DNA from 2 places in the Paraburkholderia sp. RAU2J genome. Region 2 is predicted to be linked to the other one. Evidence: predicted binding sites of a transcription regulator. Region 2 holds the regulator's gene; the other holds the start of a gene.

Region 1 (3,139 bases), on a different contig from region 2:
AGCAGCCCCCAGAACACGAACGGCGACTGCAGCCCCGCCTTGCTGTGCAGATGCCGCAGAATCGTCTCGCGATAGGCATCGCTATCGAGTTGCGCGAGGCACGCGGCAAACTGGTCCGCGCGGCGCGCATGGAAATCCGGCGCATACAGATCGGCCGGGCCGCGCTGGAACGGATGAAAAAACGCGCCGGGCAGCGCCGCGAACACTGGCTCCCAGCACAGCAAACCGAATAGCGAATTGATCAGTGCGTTCTCGACATAGTGCACCGGCGCGGTATCGCACGTCAGATGATCGCGCGCGACGTATTCGACTGCTTGCGGCGTCTCGGGCTTCGGCAACACCAGCGTCCTGCGCTCGATCGGGCGCGCTGCCGGCGTGCGCAGCGCCGGCTCGCCACGCTTGCGCCGCAAACGCGGCAACATGCGCGCGATGCGCTGCGCCTCCTCTTCGCTTTCAGGCGCGGCCGCGGCATGCGAGGCCAACGCGAACGCTTCGTCGAAACGCTCGCTGCGTTCGAGCACGCGCATACGCCGATGACGCGCGCCAGGCCACGCGCAACGCTCATACACCGCAAGCGCCGCGGTCCAGTTCTGTCGCCGTTCGCACTCGTAGCCGATACGGAACAGCAATTTCGAACGACGCATGTCGAGCCACGGGTTTCCCGTTTCGATCGAGACGACCGTAGCAACGAGTTCGTCGATCGCGCTCGCGCCATCGACAATGGGTAGCCACTCCAGCGCTTCACGGCATGCATGCAGCGCCAGATAAACATCGACGTCGGCGCGTTGCCGGAATGCGCGCGATGAGGGGGCGAACGCCACCTTTTCGTACTGGAACACGCCGAGATCGGCCAGCACGAACTCCGACCAGTCCTGCTGCAAATTGCCGAAGAACATCAGACGCAGCCGCTCGCAGAGCGGCGCAATCGCGACGTGAAAAACGTGGTCCGTGGCGCCGCTGTGCCACGCGGCAAGCGGGCGACGTGCGGGATTTTCCGCGTCGCCGCCGGTTTCATGAAACGGCCGCAGCGTGTCCAGCAGATCCGATTTGCGCAAGCTCTTCGCGCCGGGAATCAGGGCGATGGCTTCGGCGAATATCTCCAGCAACTGAGGGCGCGTGCTGAGCGCGAACAGATCGTCGAGTGAAAGCTGCGGCTCGGTGTCGACCCAGCCGAGCGCCGCCATCGGCGCGACCGCCTGCAACGGGCAGCCAATCTCGTCATACGCCAGACGGCTCGCGCGAAACAGCGCGCCTTTGCGCATCAGCATACGCACCAGCAGCGCGCGCGACGCTTGCGGCAAACCGGCGAAAGCGTCGAGGAACGCGAGTTCGTGCGCGTCCATCAGATCGTCGTAACGCGTGGCGAGCCACGCCAGCGCGCGCTCGAAGTTCAGCAGGTAGTAAGGGACGTCAGAGCGGAGTTCTGATCGAGCATCGGTTGCCACGGCTTTTTGCATAACCTGTATGTTTATACAGTGATGATAGCAAAGTCCGTGGCGGGTTCCGCGTGTCGGCGTGACTGATCAATGAAACACGCACGCCGCCCCGCCTGGGCTGCACGCCCCTTGGCCAACGAGTATTCGACGCAGCCGATTCGATTGCGTCGAGTGAATCATCGCGTCATGGCGCGATCCACACCACCGTCAGCGAGCGCACGCCCTGCGCGCCGCGAATCAGTACCCCTTCGATGTCGGCCGTCGCCGACGGTCCCGTGACGAGTGCCGCATAACGCGCGGCACGGAAGTCGTCGCGCCGGTAGACGTCCTGCAGACCGTCGATCAATTGCGCCGGATCGAGCAGCACGACCAGATGCTGGACGATATAGCCCAGCGCGTTGACGACATACTCGCGTTCGCTGAACCACACGGAGCCGGTTTCGGCGACCCCGAAACGTGCCCGCACCACACCGACGTCGATGTCCTGCAATGAAGCGGGCTCCGTGTCCGCCGTGAGCACGCGCGTCCCCGGCACTTCGGGCGTTGCCGATGCAATCGACGCCTCGGCGCCGAAGCGCTCGCGAATCAGCATGCTCACGTCGCTGGCAGCTGCCGCGTCGACACAGGTGCCGCCCATCATCTGCAACGCCGCCGTAAAACGCGCGCGCAGATCGCCGCCCGCCGCGTCGAACAGCGGCACGTCGGGACGAGGCCGCGCCGCTGGTTGCGCCTGCCGCACCTTCGCCAGAAAAGCCTCACGGGTTGCCATCGCCGCCTCCACGATTCTTTTTGTACCAGGCATGGAAGGTCAGCTTCGGCGCCTCCGGCAACTCACGCTGCTTGCCCCAGATATTGAGCGGGTTGTACAGCATGAAATTCGGCAGATGCCGCAATGCGCCGCCCATCGACGACACCGTCGCGCGATACAGAGTCGGACTCGCGAGCAGACGCCCTGCCATCTTCAATACTTCCTGCTTCACGAACGGCACTTCATGACGCTCGGCGATCACCGTGCGCCATTTGTAAATCTGCTCGTGAATGTTGATCTTCACGGGACACACGTTCGTGCAACTGCCGTTGAGCGTCGACGCGAACGGCAGTGCGCTGTAGCGCTTCAGATCGAACGTCGGATTGATGATCGCGCCGATCGGCCCGGAGTAAGTGCCACCATACGACAGCCCGCCACTGCGCCGATATACCGGACAGGTGTTCATGCACGCGCCGCAGCGGATGCATTTGAGCGAGTACCAGAAGTCCTCCATCGCGAGGCGCTCCGAGCGGCCGTGATCGACGAGGATGTAGTGCATCTCGGTACCCGGTCGCGGTGCACGGAAATGCGACGTGTATTGCGTGATCGGCGAACCGAGCGCACTGCGCGACAGCATGCGCACGAACACGCCGAGGTCCGACACCCTGGGAATGATCTTCTCGATACCGATCGACGCGATGTGCAGCGGCGGGACATTCGCCGACAGATCCGCATTGCCTTCGTTAGTACACACGACGACCGTGCCTGTCTCCGCCACCGCGAAATTGCAGCCGGTCATGCCGGCGGTTTTCTCGCGCACGAAGTAAGGGCGCGTATTCATCCGCTGGCTTTCCGCGAGGTAGTGAATGTCGCTGTTCTGCGGATCGGTGCCGATGGTACGGCCGAACAGTTCGGCGACGTCGGCGCGCAGTTTATGAACCGCGGGCACCACCAT
Region 2 (3,139 bases):
CTGGATACTCGTTCAGGTTGATGCTGGCGTTTGATCTTCGGCCAACGGGTCCGGATTCCGGTTGGCCAGAAGCGCGCCCACTGGGCGCGCCCGGAAGTGGCGCGCCGCCGCGCCGGTGTATCGATGCCGGTTAGGGCATCGACAGCGTTATTGAGGCTGGTAGATCGAGTCGAACACACCGCCGTCGGCAAAGTGCGTCTTCTGCGCGTTGGCCCAGCCGCCGAACGAATCGTCCACCGTGTACAGCTTCAGCTTCGGAAACTTCGCGGTCAGGTCGGCCGGCACCTTGTTCGAACGCGGACGGTAGAAGTTGCGCGCGGCGATCTCCTGGCCTTGCTCGCTATACAGGAAGTTCAGATACGCCTCGGCCAGCTTGCGCGTGCCGCGCTTGTCGACGACCTTGTCCACCACCGCGACCGGCGGCTCGGCGAGAATGCTCACCGACGGCACGACGATTTCAAACTTGTCCGGACCGAACTCCTTCAGCGACAGGAACGCTTCGTTTTCCCACGCGATCAGTACGTCGCCGATGCCACGCTGCACGAAGCTGGTAGTCGCGCCACGCGCGCCCGAGTCCAGCACGCCGGCGTTCTTATACAGCTTGCCGACGAATTCCTTCGCTTTCTGGGCATTGCCGCCCGGCTGATGTTGCGCGTACGCCCACGCCGCGAGGTAGTTCCAGCGCGCGCCGCCCGAAGTCTTCGGATTCGGCGTGACGATCGACACACCCGGCTTGATCAGATCGTCCCAGTCCTTGATGTGCTTCGGGTTGCCCTTGCGCACGAGGAACACGATCGTCGACGTGTACGGCGACGCGTTGTCCGGCAAGCGCTTTTGCCAGCCCTTGTCGAGCAGCCCCTTGCCGGCGAGCGCATCGATGTCGTAGGCGAGTGCGAGGGTGACGACGTCCGCCTGCAGGCCGTCGAGCACCGAGCGCGCCTGCGCGCCGGAACCGCCGTGCGACTGCTTGAAGGTGATCGTCTCGCCGGTCTTCGTTTTCCATTCCTTGCCGAACGCCTGGTTGACCTCCTGATACAGCTCGCGCGTCGGGTCGTAGGAAACGTTCAGCAGTGTGGTGTCGGCCGCATGCGCCGGTGTCATCGCGCCGAGCGCGCCGGCCGCGCCGAACGCGAGCGCCGCGATGAGTTGCTTCGTTTTCCGAGCCAGCCCCGTGTGTCGATGATTCATGTGAACTTTCTCCGCGTGTAGTGCGCTGAAACCAGCGTGGTGTTGTTCTGCGTCGCGGTCACGTGCACATGAGCGGCAACTGGAAGGCAGTCTATCGAAGCGCTTTCATCATTAAAAATAATGTTTCTTCATTCTTTAATACGCAAAAGTGGTAATGACAGCTGGATAAGGCGTTGCGGCATGAAAACGGACGTTTGGACGCCGATTACGGGCGCCGTAACGGCACCCAGGGTCACGAACTTAAAGTAAAGCTTGAATTGCGCCGAATACTGTATAAAAATACAGTCACCTGTTCATACATACAGTGGCCATGACAAAACTCACCGCACGACAGCAGCAGGTTTTCGATCTGATTCGCCGGGCGATCGAACGCACCGGTTTTCCGCCCACCCGCGCGGAAATTGCCGCCGAACTGGGCTTCAGCTCGGCCAACTCGGCAGAAGAACATTTGCGCGCGCTCGCTCGCAAGGGTGTGATCGAACTCGCCGCCGGCGCGTCACGCGGTATTCGCCTGCTGGCGGGCCCGGAAGATTCACCGCATCAGTTCACGCTGCCGCACTCGAGCATCATGCAGCTGTCGCTGCCGCTGATCGGCCGGGTGGCTGCCGGCAGCCCGATCCTCGCGCAGGAACATATCTCGCAGCACTTCGCGTGTGATCCGGCGCTGTTCTCGAGCAAGCCCGACTACCTGTTGAAGGTGCGCGGGCTGTCCATGCGCGACGCAGGCATCTTCGACGGCGACCTGCTCGCGGTGCAAAAGAAGAGCGAGGCGAAAGACGGCCAGATCATCATCGCCCGGCTCGGCGACGACGTCACGGTCAAGCGCCTGAAGCGTCGGCCGAACGGCCTCGAGCTGATCGCGGAGAACCCCGATTACGAGAACATTTTCGTTGAAACCGGCAGTGCGGAATTCGCGCTGGAGGGCATCGCCGTGGGGCTGATCCGCCCTGGCGAGTTCTAAGCCACCGCGCCTGTTCGCTTAATCCCACGCCGCATCAACGCTGCATCGCCTGGAGAGACTCATGGAACGCCTTGCCCGCCTGCTGCCCTTTCGCCAGTTCGGCCGTTTGCGCCATTTGCGCAATGTGGTGCCTTGCTCATTGATCGAAGCACCGGCTCAGGACTCCGCGTCGCTGTTCGACGCGCCCGCTGATACGGCGAGCCTGCCGTCGTCGTTGCCGGCGTTTGCCCGTGTGTCGTTGAACTCCGGGTTGAATACGGCGGAACCTGCACGGCGCGCGCCGGTGCGCGTCTATCATGGGCCGTCGCGGCTGATCATGGTGGGCACGGTCGACGCGGTGTGCCGCATGATCGACCGGTGCATTGCCGATGAAGCCAATGTGCATGGTGCAGTCTTCGAGTCGTGAGCGTGTGTGTCATGAGCAGTAAAGAGGCCGCACCATGGAGGCCGCACCATGCCTCACGCATCGCGGTTGTCGTGCTCGCTTTTCAGACCTGCTGTTCGGATATTTGCATAGAATGGGATTGTTTTTGCGGGGCCGTAGTCCACGTTAAATCCAATCTGATCGGGAGTTCCATTCGATGACAGGTCCGACACGAACCAAGGGCGCCGCCACCCGGCCGCTGCTGATCGCGCTGGTTGTAGTCGTAGTGATTGCGGCACTCGGGTTTGCTTACGCGTCACCCTATATCGCGCTGAATAATCTCAAACGCGCGGCAGATGCGCGCGACGCGCAAACCGTCAATCAATACGTGGATTTTCCCGCGTTGCGCGGCAGCCTGAAGGAGCAGATCGCAGGCATGCTGACGCGCCGGCTGGACGCGGATAACGACAGCAAAATGGCCACCATCGGCGCGATGATCGGCGTGACGCTGATCGGTCCGCTGGTGGATTCCTATGCGACACCAGACGGCGTCGCAGCCTTACTGAATGGCATGCCGCCGCGCGGCGATCCTGGCGAACATCCGCCTGCCCCAGCCACGCAAACGC

What was found. Region 2 encodes LexA, which represses DNA repair genes until DNA is damaged. Its sites were predicted from a motif close to ACTGTATNNNNATACAGT; they were not measured.
Region 1: the regulator LexA is predicted to act here: its motif matches at 1,460-1,477, upstream of B0G69_RS26835 (VRR-NUC domain-containing protein).

The regions. Positions count from the first base shown of each region.
Region 1 covers NZ_RBXG01000002.1:2,104,098-2,107,236, forward strand. The annotation lists gene B0G69_RS26835 (VRR-NUC domain-containing protein) at 1-1,445, opposite strand, end outside; gene B0G69_RS26840 (LUD domain-containing protein) at 1,621-2,205, opposite strand; gene B0G69_RS26845 (lactate utilization protein B) at 2,192-3,139, opposite strand, start outside.
Region 2 covers NZ_RBXG01000001.1:3,512,084-3,515,222, forward strand. The annotation lists gene B0G69_RS15965 (sulfate ABC transporter substrate-binding protein) at 148-1,188, opposite strand; gene lexA (transcriptional repressor LexA) at 1,499-2,149, shown strand; gene B0G69_RS15975 (hypothetical protein) at 2,211-2,555, shown strand; gene B0G69_RS15980 (DUF2939 domain-containing protein) at 2,731-3,139, shown strand, end outside.